Regions from separate parts of the Shewanella sp. BJSY2023SW005 genome, predicted to be linked through region 2. Evidence: riboswitches for the same ligand, from Rfam matches in the RefSeq annotation. Region 2 holds a riboswitch; the other holds the start of a gene.
What was found. Region 2 has a riboswitch for thiamine pyrophosphate ahead of thiC (phosphomethylpyrimidine synthase ThiC). Riboswitches for the same ligand answer to the same signal wherever they lie in the genome.
Positions count from the first base shown of each region.

Region 1: linked by a shared signal. The riboswitch ahead of ACMHXI_RS14805 (TonB-dependent receptor) and the one ahead of thiC (phosphomethylpyrimidine synthase ThiC) in region 2 are both predicted to bind thiamine pyrophosphate.

Region 1 covers NZ_JBKORJ010000049.1:14,621-23,599, forward strand. The annotation lists gene ACMHXI_RS14790 (PaaI family thioesterase) at 1-476, shown strand, start outside; gene ACMHXI_RS14795 (PaaI family thioesterase) at 473-925, shown strand; gene ACMHXI_RS14800 (YcfL family protein) at 943-1,332, shown strand; TPP riboswitch at 1,480-1,589, shown strand; gene ACMHXI_RS14805 (TonB-dependent receptor) at 1,645-3,801, shown strand; gene ACMHXI_RS14810 (hypothetical protein) at 3,865-4,125, shown strand; gene pnuC (nicotinamide riboside transporter PnuC) at 4,129-4,779, shown strand; gene ACMHXI_RS14820 (phosphotransferase) at 4,776-5,882, shown strand; gene ACMHXI_RS14825 (DUF6279 family lipoprotein) at 5,935-6,774, shown strand; gene ACMHXI_RS14830 (DoxX family protein) at 6,992-7,603, shown strand; gene ACMHXI_RS14835 (NAD(P)H nitroreductase) at 7,704-8,252, shown strand; gene ACMHXI_RS14840 (MBL fold metallo-hydrolase) at 8,320-8,979, opposite strand, start outside.
Region 2 covers NZ_JBKORJ010000020.1:88,298-97,276, reverse strand. The annotation lists gene thiE (thiamine phosphate synthase) at 1-1,952, opposite strand, end outside; gene thiC (phosphomethylpyrimidine synthase ThiC) at 1,954-4,044, opposite strand; TPP riboswitch at 4,273-4,372, opposite strand; gene ACMHXI_RS04740 (hypothetical protein) at 4,537-5,448, opposite strand; gene ACMHXI_RS04735 (hypothetical protein) at 5,539-5,769, shown strand; gene trhA (PAQR family membrane homeostasis protein TrhA) at 6,054-6,734, shown strand; gene ACMHXI_RS04725 (DTW domain-containing protein) at 6,809-7,141, opposite strand; gene ACMHXI_RS04720 (hypothetical protein) at 7,241-7,453, opposite strand; gene ACMHXI_RS04715 (error-prone DNA polymerase) at 7,484-8,979, opposite strand, start outside.

The DNA of each region.
Region 1 (8,979 bases), on a different contig from region 2:
CGCTGACGACCCTGGCTACCCGTTTCGTCAACCAGTTGGCCCAGTGCCGCCGCCTCGGGCTCAAGGTGCATGAGGCCAGTGAGCACCATGTACTGATAGAATTGCCTTACAGCACCGAGCTGGTGGGTTACCCTGAAACCGGGGTTATTCATGGTGGGGTTATCACTACTTTGATGGATACTGCCAGTGGCTGCGCCGTGGTTTGTGCCATCAAGGACAAATATGGTTCGCTGGAGATCTCGCCGACTTTGGATCTGCGGGTGGACTATATGAAGCCCGCCGAGCCCCACAAGCCGGTGTATGGTTTTGCCGAGTGTTATAAGTTGTCATCCAGCGTAGCGTTCACCCGGGCCATTGCCTATCAGGACAGCATAGACGACCCCATCGCCCATGCGGTTGGTTCCTTTATGCGGATAAGCCCTGAAATGATAGGGGACACTTTCCGCAAGGCACTGATGGGTGAGGAGACGAAATGACAGATCCCAAGGCATCCCTGGATGTAAAAAGCATAGTTGCAAAAGTGACAGAAACCAATGATTTCAGTCACTTGCTTGAGCATGTGCCCTACGCCCGCTTTATTGGCATGTTGGTTGAAAGGTTTGGCGATGAACTGGTGTTTCGTCTGCCGGCCAAAGATGACAACATAGGTAACCCGGTTCTGCCGGCCATTCACGGCGGGGTGATAGCCGGGTTTATGGAGATGTCGGCCATCATCCAGCTTATGGTGTTTATGCAAACCAGTAAGGTGCCCAAGGTAGTTGATTTTTCCATCGACTATTTACGTGCCGGTTATCATAAGGACAGCTTCGCCGAGTGCCGAATTACCCGTCAGGGACGGCGAGTGGCCAATGTCAATATCGACTGCTGGCAAACCAACCGCAAGCAGTTGATTGCAACCGCCCGGGCACACTTTTTGATTGATTGAGAATAAGGGATTGGCAGATGAAAAAAGTCTTGGTAATAGCAGCAACCCTGCTGGCTCTGGCAGGCTGCGCCAACCATACGGCCGGGGTGTATGCCAGCTCGACCGGTGAAAGCCGTATCGACAATAGCAGCTTTGCCCGCTCTGTAAGTGTCGGTGATCTTATGGCCAGAGGCGAGGGCGGCTTGCTCAGAGGCACAGCCACCATCAGCAGCAAGGTCGCTACCGATATGCGCATTCAGTACAAGTTTACCTGGTATGATGCCAGCGGCTATACCCTGGATGATGAAGGTGTGTCCTGGAAGTCGGTCAAGCTGCATGGTAAACAGCAGTTGCAGGTGAGCGCCGTGGCGCCGAATCCGACCGCCAGCCGTTTTGAGATCTATGTGCGCGAGGCCTTTTCAAACTAAAAGTTGAAACCTCGGCACCACTGCCGCCCGAGCCATTATTCCCGTTGAATGCTCAACACTCGGGAGTATTGGAGTGGGCGGTTTTTTTATGCCCTCGGGTACAATTTGGCAACCTGGCTCACTTTTGTTGGTAACTCGTGTATACTGGCCCGCGCCAAGGGGTGTTTACCGCATTGCGGTTGACTGAGATGTCGTATGACGAACCCTTAGAACCTGATCCGGCTAGTACCGGCGTAGGAATGGGCCACAATTCGTGCACTTTCAACTCGCTTTCTTATTGCCGGATCTCAAACTGTGAATATTTGAGGTCCTATGTCCAAGTTTACCGTACCTACTCTGCTTGCCAACACCATTCAGATGCTGCTGTGGGCACCCGTTCATGCCGCCGATAATCCCGGCGTTGAAAAGCAAGATGAGCAACAAGCCATGGAAGTAATAGTCGTCAGCGGCGACTTTCGTGGCCTGACGCTGGAGAAGATGCCCTCCAGTGTGACTGTTATCGATGAGCAGCGCATTGAAGATCAAGGCGCCGAGCATTTCGAAGACATGCTGGGTAATGTGGCCAACTTCAACTGGTCAGGTGCCAGCTCCCGGCCAAGATACTTCCAGATCCGCGGTGTAGGTGAGCAGGAGCAATACCAGGGAGCGCCCAACTCCTCTGTGGGCTTTATTATCGACGATATCGATCTCTCCGGGCTGGGCAGCGTTTCCAGCCTGTACGACCTGCAGCAGTTTGAAGTGCTGCGCGGCCCCCAGGGTACCCGCTATGGCGCCAATGCCCTGGCTGGTCTTATCTATCTCAAGAGCAATGATCCCACAGACGTGTTCGAGCACGGCGCCGAAGTCTCGCTCGGTAATGATAATCTGCAAACCTTCAGCGGCTTCAGCTCCGGCCCAGTGACAGATTCCGGCAAGTTGCTCTATCGTGTGGCGCTGCAGCAACACAAGCAGAACGGTTATCGCGACAACCTGTATCTGGGCCGTGACGATACCAATGAGCGCGATGAATTCAGCGGCCGTATCAAGCTGCGCTGGTACGCCACCGACAAGTTGCAGGCGGACTTCACTCTACTGCACGCCGATTTTGACAATGGTTATGATGCCTGGACCCTGGACAATAACGGCTTCGATACCATTACCGATGCGCCGGGCGTCGACAAGCAGCGCACCACGGGATCCAGTCTCAAGCTGAGTTATACCGGCTTTGAGGCTTTTGAGCTGGTGTCCCTGTCAAGCTATGCCGCTACAGATCATCATCACGGTTACGACGGTGACTGGGCCAACCCGGATTACTGGGCCGGGAAAGAGTGCGGCGGCGCACCCTGTGAGTACGATTACACCTGGGATAAACGCGGCGAGCGGCGCACTCTGTCACAGGAGTTCAGATTCAGCTCTAACGAGGCCGGGCGGATTTTCGGCGGCAGCACAGACTGGCTGGCCGGGCTCTATTTTATGGATCTCGATGAGGACAATGATCTCTACTCTGAATACAACAGCTGGCCGGATGAAGTGTTGACTTCCCGCTACAGCGCCAGTAACTATGCAGTGTTTGCCCAGTTGGACTCAGATCTGGGGGCGGGCTACAGCCTGTCTATCGGTGCTCGTATCGAGCGACGTGAGAGTGACTACAGCGACAGCAATGGTGATGCCTTTAGCCCATTGGAAAACATGTGGGGCGGCCATATCGCCCTGTCCAAGGCTCTGACTGAACACCATGAAGCCTATGCTCGGATAGCCAGGGGCTACAAGGCCGGTGGTTTTAATATGACGCTGCCCCAGGAGCTGGCCGACAAGAAAGAGTTCGATACCGAAATCCTCTACAACTATGAACTGGGGCTGAAATCCAGTTGGGCCGATGGCTTGCTGGATACACGTCTGGCACTGTTCTTTATGGACAGGGAAGATCAGCAGGTAGCGGCCTCGCTGCAGGATCCTGTCGATCCCCAGCGCTTTATTCTGTTCACCGAAAACGCCGGCAGCTCCAATAACTATGGCGCCGAGCTGGAAGCCAACTGGTATCCCACAGATTCACTGCAGTTCTACACCAGCCTTGGGTATCTGCAGACAGAATACGGTGATTACCTGTATCAGGATAAATATGGCAACCCTGTGGATCTCAGCGGCCGGGAACTGGCCCACTCGCCGAGATGGACCTATAGTCTCGGCATGACCTGGCGCAATGACATGGGCTGGTTTGCCAACCTCAACAGCAGCGGCAAGAGTGCGTTCTACTACTCAGACAGTAATGACTCCCGCTCTGAAGACTATCAAGTGGTCAACGCCAAGCTGGGCTATGAGGCCGACAAGTGGTCGGTTTACCTCTGGGGCCGCAACCTGTTCGATGAAAAATACGGCGTGCGCGGTTTCTACTTCGGCAATGAGCCGGATCAGGACTGGGCCGAGAAACAATATATCCGCTACGGGGATCCACGCCAGATTGGTGTGACCTTCAAGGTCAAATTTATCTGATGGCATAAGCCGTTGTCGGCCGGGGCGTGTTGCAGCGCCCCGGTTCATTACAGGAGATGTAAAATGAAGTTAACTGCCGAAATCAGCATGTATCCGCTCCACGATGAGTATCTGGAGCCTATTCAATGGTTTATCAAGCGCCTGGACAGTTATGCCAACATAGAGAGAACCACCAATGCCATGGCGACTCAGGTGTGCGGAGATTATGCCGAGGTGATGGCCATGCTGGCCACTGAGATGCAGGCAGCGCACGAGAAATTTGGCAAGGCGGTGTTTGTCTGTAAATTTATCGGCGGTGAGCTGAACTTGGGCCACAGGGAATAACCCATGAGTGAATTCTGGCACTGGCTCGCCGAGGCCGGCTCTCAGGCCCAGGGCATGGGCGCCTGGGAAGTGGTAGCCGTGGTATTGGCCTTGGCCTATCTGCTGCTGGCCATGAAAGCCAATATCTGGTGTTGGGCGGCAGCCTTTGCCAGCACTGCCATCTACACTGTGCTGTTCTGGAAAGTCGCGCTGCTGATGGAGTCAGTGCTCAACGTCTATTACATGGCGATGGCGTTGTACGGATACTGGCTCTGGCGCCGGGGTGGGGAAAACCATCAAGGAGTGGCTGTGACCTCCTGGCCCTGGCAGCGGCACCTGGTGCTGACTTTGTTGACTGGGTTGGTGTCTCTGTTTGTCGGTCATATGATGGCGACTTTCACTCAGGCAGCCTTTCCCTACCTGGATGCGGCAACCAGCTGTTTTGCTGTGATGACGACTTTTCTGGTGGCGCGCAAAGTGCTGGAAAACTGGCTCTATTGGGTGGTTATCGATCTGGTGTCCATCTATCTCTATTTAAGCAAGGGCTTGATGTTGACCTCACTCTTGTTTGTGCTCTACGTGGGGATGGCGGTAGCCGGATACTTTATCTGGCGCGCCAGAGCTCAGGAGTCCCGCGGTCGCGACTCCTCACAGCTTGAAAGCGGTGCGGCATGAAAGGCAAACCACTGACAAAACTTGAAGCCAGTCTGGGTGAAGGTTTGAGCTGCGAGCTCAACGCCGCCCTCAAGCGGCTACAGTTGTGGCCGCTTGAGGGGGCCAAGCCGCTCACCCTTGGGCTAAGCAACCAAAACTGGCTCTTGCAGGCCGGTAGCGAGTCAATGGTGCTGAGAGTCAACTCCCCGGGCTCAGACCGTATCTGCGACAGAAACAACGAACTGGCATGTTGGCGGGTTGCCGAGAAGGCGAACCTGGCACCAGGGCTGATTTGGGTCAGCGCTGACAAGGGGTTATATCTGAGCCGCTTTATCGAACAAGCGCCGCAAGCCAACTGGCAGCAGTTACTCGCATCCAAAGGCGCGGCCGAGATCGCAAGCGCGGCTCATAATGCCTTTGTTAATCGCAACAGCTTCTCTGGCCTGCCTGAGCGCAAACATGATTCTAAGCATGAATCTAAACATGGGCCTAGACATGAGTCTAAACATGAATTGGGCTCAGACGCTGTATTGGGAGCCAAGCAAGGCAAATCACCTCAGGCCTTACTGCTGGAGTTGCTGCTGGGGCTGAGGGGCTTGCCGGCCCCCAAGCTCGACATCAGTGTTGCCGAGCAGTGGCGCATCTATCTGGAGCGGCTCGATGATATGGCTCTGAGCCGGGGGCAGCCTTCAAGCTGGCAACAGCGGCTCATGCAACTTCATTCGGCCCAAGGGTTATTCGAGCAGTGCAACACTCGGCTGGAGGCCTGTCTGCTGAGGCCTCAGTATTGTCACAGGGATCTCAATCCTCATAATTTGCTGCTGGCCGAGGATGGACTCAAGTGCGTCGATTTTGAATATGCCTGCGCTTCCCACCCGCTGTTTGAGTTGGCCGGGGTGCTGTCATCCCATCAACTGAGCGCCGAGGGGCAGCAGTGGCTCATTTATCACTATCTTGAGCAGCATCCGCATTTAACCGACGATGCCCACCAGGCCGTGGCTGCAGCCGTCGATGTCTACTGGCTGTTTGCCTGCTGCTGGGCCTTGCAGATGGCCTGGGACAATCAGCAGCAGTCTTATCTCGACTGGTTTGATGACTTCTGGCATCTTGTAAAGCATCAATGAGTCAGGCAGGGAAGCTGTCGCCTGGCCTTAGCCAACTTAAAGTATTTAATGGATGAAACGCATTGTTATTGCCCTGGCGCTGCTTATTGCGCTCAGTGCCTGCTCCACCAAGGTCAGCTATTATTTCCTCGATTGGGCCATAGAGTGGCAGCTGGAAGATTATGTCACTCTCAACCGGCAACAGGAGCAGGCGTTTGACGCCATTCTCGCCCCTTTTCTCGCCTGGCATCGCAGCCAGGAGTTACCCAGATACAGTGCCCAGTTAAAAACGCTGCAAACCGAGCTTGCCGATGGCACTTTAACGCCACAGAGTTGGCGCCATCATGTGGATATGGCAAGAGATCACTGGTTTCGGCTGTTTGCCCAGGTGTTTGACGATCTTTTGCCCCTTATCGCTTCTTTGAGTGACAAGCAGGTCGCCCAGGTGATAGCCAAACTGGAGGCCGATGAGCAGGAGCTGGTGGATGAATACAAGGACAAAAACCAGGAACAACTGATTGAAGATGCGGATGAACGGCTGGAGGAGCTGTTTGCCGATTGGCTGGGGCGTTTGAGTGAGCAGCAAAAGGCCCTGATCCATGAACACAATAGCCGCCGACTGGCGACCCTGGATATGTGGCTCGAGTATCGTCACGAGTGGCTCCGGCAGTTCAAACAAGCCTTGCTGCAACGCAGTGATTCTGACTTGTTGGCGCAGCGCTTGCGGCTGCTGATGACATCGCCCGATGAGCTCAAGTCAGATGTGCACAAGCAGAAATTGGCGCAGAACACGGAAAATTTCGGCATGCTGTTGTTGCAACTGCACCAGAGCCTGAGTGAGCGCCAGCAAAAACACTTCAAGCGTAAGCTGGGCAACTTGATTGACGATCTGGATGAACTGAGTCAGGCATAGCCCTGAGCTTATGGGGTCGTAAAGCGGGTCTTTGGTCTGTAGAAGGGGCATTGGGCCATTTGCCCGGAAAAACATGCCTTGCATCCAGGCCCGTAAGCGGACGCAGAGCAGGCATGGGGCTTGTTGGCACCTTTCTAAAGTAAAGACTGAAATAAAATCGCTTATTGCCGGGTCAACTGCAGCATGACAGGAATACTCCCCGAATAAGGAGGTTTTCATGCAAGCCATCATTCAAACCTATGCGGCATTTTTCAAATCACTGCGACACTTCGATGGCCTGGCACCGTTGGCATTGCGGCTCTATCTGGCGCCGGTGCTGGTGCAGGCCGGTTACAATAAACTCAGCCACTTCAGCGACACAGCGGCCTGGTTCGGTAATCCGGACTGGGGGCTGGGCTTGCCCATGCCTGAAGTGATGGTGGCGCTGGCGGCCGGGACCGAATTTTTTGGTGGCTTGTTGCTTCTGCTCGGGTTGGCCACTCGGCTGGTGGCTATCCCCATGAGTATTACCATGTTGGTGGCGGCCTTCAGTGTGCACTGGTCCAACGGCTGGCTGGCGATTGCCGATCCCTCATCCTGGCTCGCAAACGACAGGGTGATGGCTTCGGTGGAGAAGCTTGAGCGGGCCAAGGGGATACTGCAGCAGCACGGCAATTACGACTGGCTTACCAGTTCGGGTAACCTGGTGATCCTCAACAACGGCATTGAGTTTGCGGCCACCTATTTCATTATGCTGTTGGTATTGCTGTTTATGGGCGGCGGCCGTTACACCAGTGTGGACTATTTTATTGGCCGTAAATGGCTGCCCAAAACCGCTAACCTCGGCTGATTGTTGCTTAAAACAACTCGTCCGACTTTTTTGCCTCTGGCGATCCGGGGCGGATTTGGTATCCTGTGAAGTCATTGATATCTCAGCTGAGGATCGCGCATTGGACGCACTTACTCTTCTTCTTACCCGTCAATCATGTCCACGACTGCAGGCTCCGGCGCCGAATGAGGCGCAACTGAAAATTATCCTGGATGCCGCGGCCAGAGTACCGGATCACGGTGGCCTGGCGCCCTGGGAGTTTATTATTGCTACCGGCGAAGGGCTCAATCGCCTGGCGGATATTTTTGTGGCGGCCGCAACAGCAGATGGTGCCGACGAGGGCTTTATCAACAAGGCTGCCGGTATGCCGCTCAGGGCGCCTATGGTGATCACTGTGGTTGCCAAGACCAAAGATCATCCCAAGGTCCCTGAGTTGGAGCAGCAATTGGCAGCCGGCTGCGCCGTGATGGCGATGCAGCAGGCCGCATTTGCCCAGGGGCTGGGCGGAATATGGCGCACTGGTACCTTTGCCTTTGACTCTACGGTCAATACGGCGTTGGGGCTCGATGGCAGCGATCAGATAGTGGGCTTTCTCTATCTGGGCACTCCTGTGGTTGAAGCGCCGCTCAAAGCCACCAAAGAGGGCAGCGCCTTTGCCCGCTATCTCTGATAGCTGCCGAACACTCAATGGCGGAAAACTTGCCATGGGCTAAGCTCATGGCATCAAGCTATTTTACTCAGTTGCCTACCGCAACCCCCACTTCCAGGCGCTCGAACCAGTCGAGAAACTCAGGTATCTGCTCGCCCCTGAATATCCGCCCGTGCTGCGGACATAAATAGTCCAGCTCCAGCTCTCTCACTCTGGCTATCCAGTCCTGCTTGGCGCGGTTGGAGGGCATCCATCTTTGATGGAAAAAGCGCATCTTCTCGGTGTGACGGCCAAAGTCATCGACAAATAGCCCGGCATTCGTGTCTTCCAGTGCCGCACCTATATCGCCCGACATTAGCACTTTGCCGACAGGGTCGTAGACATGAAAATTGCCGGAAGCGTGCAGATAATGGGCAGGGATAAACTGCACCTCTACGCCATCGAGCGTCAGCTTGCCGCCTTGATCTTTAATGGCCTGGTATTGGATATGCTCCATCCCGAAATGGCGGATGAAACCTTCCCAAATCCAGGGCGCGTGCAGCTGGGCCCGCTCCAGAGTCTGATCCCACAGCCCCAGGGAGGAGATGATATCGGGATCCTGATGGGATGCGAATAGATGGGTGAGCTGCTCTATGGGAATGTGGCAAACCACATTGGCCAGCATGGGGGCAAATAGCTCTATGCCACCCGGGTCCATCAGCAGAGCCTGCTCGGCAGTGACCAACATATATTGATTGGTGTCTATGAT
Region 2 (8,979 bases):
GGCAGATTACCCAGCTCGACAATATCGGGATCGATAAGAATGAGACGCCCTACTCCGGCGGCGGCCAAAGAGTGCGCCAAATGATGACCAAGGCCTCCGAGCCCCACTATGGCGACCGTCTTTGCCCGTAAGGCGAGCTGCCCCGCTTCTGAGACTCTGGGCAGCAGTAACTGGCTACCGTAACGGATAAAGTCGCGATCGCTCAGCCCGGCACAGTCCTGAACTCCGGCACAGTCCTGAACTCCGGTACAGTCCTGAACCCCGACATCGTCCTGAAGCCCGGCATTTTGTTGAGCATAGCTAATCCCGCTTGCAATCGTGGCTGCTCGCCCTAACCAGCTTTGTGTCAGGCGCCTGAAGGCCGTTACCGGTTCGGCGGCCTCGGTAATGGCCCGCACCACGGCGACATTGGCCACTCCGGTATGCTTGACGGCATCAAGGTTATGCTCGCCAATGCCGCCAATGGCGACCGTCGGCAGCAAGGAGCCGAAAGTTTCGCTGTAGGCGCCAAGGCGCGCCAGTCCCTGGGGCAGAGATGGCATTACTTTGGTCGTGGTGGCAAAGATATGTCCGAGGGCCAGATAACTGGGCCTGTGGCGCAATGCAAGCAACGCCTCGAAATAACCATGACTGGATAACCCCAGCGCCAGACCGGCCCCTTGGATGGCCTCAAGGGATGCCTGGCTGAGATCCTCCTGGCCCAAATGCACGCCAAAGGCGCCGTGGGCAATGGCCAGTTGCCAGTGATCATTGATAAATACCCGCGCCTGATATTGGCGCCCGAGCGCGATAGCACGAATGATCGCCTGCTCGGCGCTCGAACCTGGCTGTACTTCCCCCTTGAGCCGCAATTGAATGGTGCGGCAACCTGCCTTGAGCAAGGCTTCCAGTAATTCGACATCGGCCACGACCGGATAGATACCCAGATTATGGGGCAGCGTTTTAAAGTCTTCAGCACTAACGCCTTTAACACCAACACCTCTAGCACTAACAGCATCAGCAGAGGTTGGTGCTGCAAGCCAAGGGGCGCCAAGCACCTGGGCTGGGTTGGCCCAGGGATAATCCTCCAGCGGCCAGATGACAGGCATAAGCCCGGCGGCCAGACAAACCCCGGGGCGACCTAAGGGCCCGGGACCAGTGCCTACCCGATAACTCTGCGCCAAGGCGCCATTGATATAGGCCTTGGCCAGGATCAGGGCATCGGGCAAGATCCAGTCGTGGGCCAAAAATGCCGCTATGGCACTGGATAGCGTGCAACCGCTGCCATGGTTGTTGCTGGATGCTTGTCTTGGGCTCGCCAACACAAACCCCTGCCGTTGATGCAACCCGGAGCTGTGAGGCAAGTCTTTAAAAAGCAATAAGTCTTCTGCCAGACCGCGCGCGATCCCCGCCTCGAAATCCCCCCCCTTGGCCAAGAGATGACAAGGCAGTTCGTTTGCCAGGCAAGTTGCCGCGTCTTGCCAGGAAGGAAAGTCATGAATATCGCTGCGACTCAGCAACGCCAGCTCGTGAATATTCGGTGTCAGCACAGTGGAGAGCGCCGCCAGCGGCCGGTAATCCAGCCGCGCTGCGCCCGTTGCAGTGCTCTTTGAGAGTGCATCGCCGCAACTGGCGACCATGACAGGGTCGACCACCAAAGGAACATCAGGCAGGTGCCGAGCCAACCAGTCACAAAGCAACTGCAGCTGCGCTTGATTGGCTAGCAAGCCGATTTTTATCGCCTTGGGCGGCAAGTCACCGAGCAGAGCATTGAGCTGCGCCAGCAACATCTCCTCGCTCACCGCCTCGGTTAGCGTCACTGCCACACTGCTCTGGGCGGTCAAAGTGGTGATGACAGAGCAGCCATGACAGCCAAGATTACTGAAGGTGGCCAGATCGGCCTGGATACCGGCGCCGCCGCCACTGTCTGAGCCGGCTATGCTCCAGACTATCGGCCTTTTATCAGCCGCCATTTCAGGCTTCCTCTTCATAGCGTGCAGCCTCTGGCTCGGGCTTGGACTTGGGTTTGGGATTGGACTCGGACAAGGACTTTTCGCTTGCTGTAGCCGGATGATACAGGGCGCTGCCACCGGCCTTGAACTGCGCCGACATCCGCGCCATCCCCGCCTCGGCATCCAGTACTTCCAGCGGCTGTGCCATCAGTTCTTCTGCCTGCACTGGCTCGGTTTGGCGCTCTGCCGAGTCTGTCCCTGACGAATCCCCCGAAGCCACCTGAGACGTAACCAAAGACGCTGCATAGTCGCGTACATCCTGGGTAATTTTCATCGAGCAGAACTTGGGGCCGCACATGGAGCAAAAATGCGCCACCTTGGCAGACTCCTGAGGCAGGGATTCATCGTGGAACGCCCGGGCGGTATCGGGATCCAACCCCAGGTTGTATTGATCTTCCCAGCGAAACTCGAATCTGGCCTTGGACAACGCATTGTCGCGCAGCTGGGCGCCTGGATGTCCCTTGGCGACATCGGCGGCATGTGCCGCAATTTTGTATGCAATAAGCCCTTGTTTAACGTCTTCCTTGTTGGGCAAACCCAGATGCTCCTTGGGGGTCACATAACAGAGCATGGCGCAGCCGTACCAGGCAATCATCGCCGCGCCTATGCCAGAGGTGAAATGATCATAGCCGGGCGCAATATCCGTGGTCTGGGGCCCCAAGGTGTAGAAAGGCGCCTCATCACAGTACTCAAGCTGCTTGTCCATATTCTCCTTGATCAGCTGCATCGGAATATGGCCCGGCCCTTCGATAATGGTCTGCACATCGTATTCCCAGGCGATTTTCACCAGCTCACCCAAGGTTTCCAGCTCGGCAAACTGAGCCTCGTCGTTGGCATCGGCAATCGAGCCGGGGCGCATGCCGTCACCGAGCGACAGAGACACATCATAGGCGGCGCAAAGCGCACAGATGTCGCGGAAATGGCTGTAGAGGAAGTTTTCCTTATGATGGCTCAGGCACCACTTGGCCATAATGGAGCCGCCGCGGGATACCATACCTGTCACCCGATTGGCCGTCATGGGCACATAGCGCAGCAATACCCCGGCATGAATAGTGAAGTAATCCACCCCTTGTTCGGCCTGCTCTATCAGGGTGTCGCGAAACACTTCCCAACTGAGATCTTCGGCAATGCCGTTGACCTTTTCCAGCGCCTGATAGATGGGCACGGTACCTATGGGCACAGGCGAGTTGCGCACTATCCATTCGCGGGTTTCGTGGATATAACGGCCGGTGGACAGATCCATCACCGTATCGGCGCCCCAACGGGTAGCCCACACCAGTTTTTCCACCTCTTCCTCGATGGAAGAGGTCACCGCCGAATTACCGATATTGGCGTTGACCTTCACCAAAAAGTTACGGCCGATAATCATAGGCTCGGCTTCCGGATGGTTGATGTTGGCGGGAATAATGGCGCGGCCACGGGCCACTTCGCTGCAAACAAACTCAGGGGTTATCGGCGTGGCAACTATAGCGCCAAAGGCTTCTCCTTTGGCCTTGCGGGCCAGCTGCGGATCTTTGGCAAGCGCTTCGTTGGCCCGGGCCATATTTTCACGAATGGCGATATATTCCATTTCAGGAGTGATAATGCCGGCGCGGGCGTAATGCAATTGGGTCACCCGCTTACCCGGCTTGGCCCGGCGCGGTTTGGGCAAAGCGTCGAATCTCAAATGATCCAGCCCTTCATCCGCCAGCCGCTGCTGGGTAAAACTGGAGCTGGCCGAAGTCAGCTCTTGCGTATCATCACGCTCTAGGATCCAGCCCTGGCGCAATTTATCCAGGCCCTGGCGCACATTGATAGCCGCGTTGGGATCTGAATAAGGGCCGGCACAATCATAAACACGTACGGTGGGATTGGGTTCAAATTGCTCGCTGCCATCTTGGGTTGGTATTCGGGTGTCTGTCTGCCTGATTTGGCGCATGGCTACCTGAATATCGGCCCGGGAGCCCTGAACAAACAGCTTCTGTGAATTGGGATGCTGCAAGGGTTTAAGGTTATCGATAAAGGCCTGGGCGGCCTCACGGGTTTGACGACGATTGGATTGACGATTTGACATAAGCAAGCTCACTCTTTTGGAAAATGAAATTGCTTGTCAGGAGAGTTGAATAATAAGCGGCGCGAGCTGACTGGTTAAACTCCTTGATTTGGAGTCCTCCTCCGGCGGTGTTGGCAGACTGACCTCGTGGTTTCAGGTCAGTTCAATGTCCGCTTGAGAAGCCAGATATCGCCTCGGCTCTTTAAAGCCTTTGGCATAGATTTTTGCTCGCAGTGGCTGCGGTAATGCTGCAGCTGAATGCTTGTTTCCTTCGCAGGTGCTAGCCTGATCAGGTTCAACGGATCCCGAATAAACGGTCTCAGCCCATAGGGCACTCCGACAAGATTGCTGCCGAGTATAAGCACAAGCCGAAGCGGGAAACAAGCCCAATGACAAAACGAGCCACAGGATTGAATCACTTAAAATCACAATTTAATCATTTGAATTAAATTATAGTATTATCAGCAGTTAAAAAATAAATTGATTTCAAATCAAATAAATTGATTGCAAAATTCACTTACCAAGCCGCTTTAGACGGCTGGCCACCGCCTCCTTGAGTGCTTTTTCCATCTCTGTCTGACCGCACTTAAATGGAAACCCCAAGTTTTCGGCATAGGGATTGAGCGGAGTCGGCACCTTGACGACCCGATAGCAGGTATCACCATCCTTGACGATACGGTTGGGGTCGAGCGGCAGATCCAGACTGGCCACTTTATTGAAATCGTCGGCGTCATTGACCCAAAGCACCTCCATCTCCCCATCCATTTCACTGAGGCTCTTACGTCCCGTAGCCTTATCCGCATATTGCTGTGATAGCTGCTGCAGCGCCTGCTGTTGAGAGTGTTGCAATACTTTTCGGGCAGACTTTAATGCGCTTGAACTGAAGTCCAGCTGAGCTTGCTCTGCCGGCTGTGGTCTAAAGTCATTTGCTCGCTCGGGCGCAGGTACGGCTGCATTTTTTGTTTCTTCAATGACTCTACCAGTAGGCTTAACGCTTTGAGCCCGAGTCTTGGGGATACTTTGCTCTTTCTGGTCTTGAACAGCCACTTGTTCAGTCTCTTGCGCTGACTCTTCGGCGGCCTGTTTTCGTGGCTCAGTGTTTTGTTGCTCGTTTTTTTGTGGCTCAGAACGGTTGCTTGAGTCAGCTTTTTTAACCTCTATCGCTTCCTTGGGCTGGGTTATTGCTTCTTCCTCCAAGGCTTTCGGCACTGGCGTTGACGGTTTGGGGCTGGGCTGACTGAAATACAGATAGGATTGCAGCGCCTTGGGTTTGGCAGGCTCAGTCACCTCTCTTTGCCATTCGGCCTGCTGCCAAAACCAGGATAACCCCAGCAATAGTACTAAGTGCGCGGCTCCCGCCGCGGTCCAACTGCTGAAGACGTTGCCCTTTGCCTCACCATCCCCCTGCTCTGCTTTTTTAGCCATGCCAACTTGCGCCAGGCATTGGGGTTGAAACCCAAGCTGTTGACTAAAAGGCGATTGGGCAAAGGAAGGGGCTATCGAATGTGATTGAGAATGGCTTGGTTTGCAGGAACAGGGATTAATGATTTCATCCAGACCAAGCTCAAAGGCAGCATCCCTACCCGGGATGCTAAAGCTCAGGCTTGCCATTGCCGCCGAGCTTTCGTCTCGGCTGGCAATAAACTTTTCTGGAAGATAAGGCATAATCCGCTGATTTATCCGTCGCTGAATGTAAACTCAGTGTTAGAGGAAAACCCTCGGCAAAAAGTTCATTCCCTTGTTTGAAAAGCAATTTACGCTACAAGCTCAAATCGACGGCTTCAAGCAAAACAAGTAAAACCCTTGTCGAATAAGACTGACGGAATTCTCTGAACAAAATAACTGTAAAAAGCGACTTGGAAGCCGGGCAACGAGTTGTTAAGGTGCCACATTAGACGTTTGCAAAAAATGCAGACGATACGGTTCAAGGAATAAATCCATCTCAGCGAACACTTGTACACTTTTATCTAGCCATGGCGCTACGGCGCTGTTAGACTCACTTTCAATGAGGTCGAACCAGAGAGTCAATCATGTCCAACAGCAAAGCCCCTGCAGCCGAAGCCCAGTTCAATGGCCAGTTTTCCGCTGGATACAGTCTGAATGAAGAGATAGCCAATGCCGTCAGCCATGGTTTGGGGGTGATTGCCGGCATTCTGGGATTGGTGCTGATGTTGCTCAAGGGCTGGCATTCGCTGGACGCTATTCAGTTAACAGGTGTAACCATCTATGGCAGCAGTATTATCCTGCTGTTCCTCTGCTCGACCCTGTATCACAGCATTCCTCACCCTGTGTGGAAACGGCGCCTCAAGATGCTGGATCACTGCGCCATCTATCTGTTGATCGCCGGAACCTATACCCCGCTGATGTTAATTACTTTGGCCGATGCCCAGGAAGAATGGGTGCTGATGGCCATCTGGTCGTTGGCACTGGGGGGAATAGTGTTCAAGAGCTGCTTTATTCACAGATTCAAGGCGCTGAGCCTGGTGCTGTATCTGGCCATGGGCTGGCTCTGCGTCGCCGTGTTGCCTGAGCTTATCGATAACCTGTCAACTGCCGGGTTCAACTTGCTGTTGGCCGGGGGGCTGAGCTACAGCTTGGGGGTGATCTTCTACGCTACCAAGGCGATCCCTTTCAATCATGCCATCTGGCACCTGTTTGTGTTGGGCGGCGCCGTTTGCCATTTCCTGTGTGTTTATCTGACGGTGATCTAACGCAGGCGGATAGACTTAACTCAGCGCCGCCGTAGAGAGACGGCTTCCGGCTTGCTGTGCTAACTCTAGTGCAGCTAAGCCGGAGCTCTTATCTCAGCCTGCCATTGATTAAACTCACTGAGTAACCGCCTGGCGGCGATACTATAGTCTCCCCCCAAGTCTTGCCAAACAGCCGCAATACATTCCAAGGTACATAACCCGCCCTGGCGCTGATTGCGCCGTAAGCGAAACGCCGAGCCCTGCTCTGCTTGCAGTTCGACTCTGGCAAGCGACTGCAGATAAGGGCTTTGGCGATACATCTTGCCGGCCTCCTGCCAGGTTGCATCGAGTATGACCAGCGAATTTAGCGGCTTCCCTATTTTCAGAGCAGTTTTCTGAGCGGTTTCCTGAGCAGCGTCTTGAGGCAATGTTGCGCCATGAGCCGGGCTTTGGTTTAGCTTTGAACTTTGGTTTGGAGTTGGGTTTGGGCTTTGGCTTAAGTTTGGGCTTTCATTTGCAGCTTGAGTTCACGAAATACTTTCTTCGGAAGTATTTTCTTCGATTTGCGGATAGAGTAAGGCAGTTCGCCCCAAAGACAAGTGCTCCATTAACCAAGCATCCGGGGCTTTACGCGCCCACAGTACCCGCTTACAGAGAGTCGGATAAGCATTAAGCGCCAGGGTGGCTGTATTACTGGCTCGATTCAGCTCTCTTTCATGGGTCAGCAGGATTATTTTCACAGGCAACAGCAGCTTAAAATGGGTTATCGGCTAATGGAAATCCCGCGAGTTTACCACCAGCGCGTGCATACTGCCCGAGATATCCTCCAGCCGACCGGCCAGCAGATGCAATACGCCGGACGAGAATTCCACGACCCCACTCACCTTGAGGATCCTGGCGCTCAAATAAGCCTGTCGCTGGGCCCTTGCCGTATCACTCCATACCACCAGGTTAACATTGCCGGTTTCATCTTCGAGGGTGATGAAGGTAACACCACTGGCAGTCCCAGGCCTTTGCCTGCCGACCACCAGCCCGGCCACAGTCACATTCTGACCATGACGACACTGCCACAAAGAGGCGGCGCTGTGACACTTGCCGAGTAACCCCTGCTCTCTGAGCAGTGCCAGAGGATGGCGCCCCAGAGTTAGCCCGGTACAGGCGTAGTCAGCCAGCAAGGCATCGACTTCGGTGACCTCAGGCAAGGCGGTTTCAAGGCGAAAATCGGCCTCGTCCGGCTGCTCAAACAAAGGCAAACTCTGCTGACGGGCGGCCAACTGCCACCTGATCTGATGGCGATCGCCCCCCAGGGTAGCAAAGGCATTGGCGCTGGCAAGCGCCTCCTGCTCACGCCTTGGCAGTGCCAGAGCCGCCAACTGCGATAAGTGAGTAAAGCCCTCGCCCCGACCCGCTACTATCTTGACGGCGCTGTGCTCGGATAATCCCTTGACCAACCTGAACCCGAGGCGCAATGCCAAGGAGCCATCGGTTTGTCGCTCCAGTGTGCTGTGCCACTGACTGAGGTTGATGCAAACCGGCAATACCAGGCCGCCATGATGACGAAGATCCTGAATAAGCTGTGATGGGCTGTAAAAGCCCATGGGTTGACTGTTGAGCAAGGCGCAGCAAAACGCCACCGGGTAATAGTGTTTGAGAAATGCCGAAACATAGGCCAGGAGCGCAAAGCTGGCCGAATGAGACTCGGGAAAACCATATTCGCCGAAGCCGCGGATCTGGTTGAATATCTGCCTGGCAAAGGTGTCACTGTAGCCTCGGGCCGTCATCCCCTGAAGCAGCTTGTGTTCAAATTGCTCCAGCTCGCCACTGCGTTTCCAACTGGCCATGGCGCGGCGCAATTGATCGGCTTCCCCGCCACTGAAACCGGCGGCGACCATGGCCAATTGGATCACCTGCTCCTGAAAAATGGGCACCCCCATAGTGCGTGACAACACGCCTTCCACCTCGGCCGAAGGAAAAGTAACCGGCTCGATTTTATCGCGGCGGCGCAGAAAGGGATGCACCATGTCTCCTTGAATTGGACCCGGGCGCACTATGGCTATCTGTATTACCAGATCGTAATAACAGGCGGGTTTGAGCCTTGGCAGCATGCTGGTCTGGGCGCGCGATTCCACCTGAAACACCCCCATACTGTCGCCCTGCTGCAACATATGATAGACGGCCGGATCTTCCCAGCGAATATCCGACATGGCAAAGGGACGAATGTGACGGGAGATCAACTCGAAACATTTGCGGATCGCGGTCAGCATTC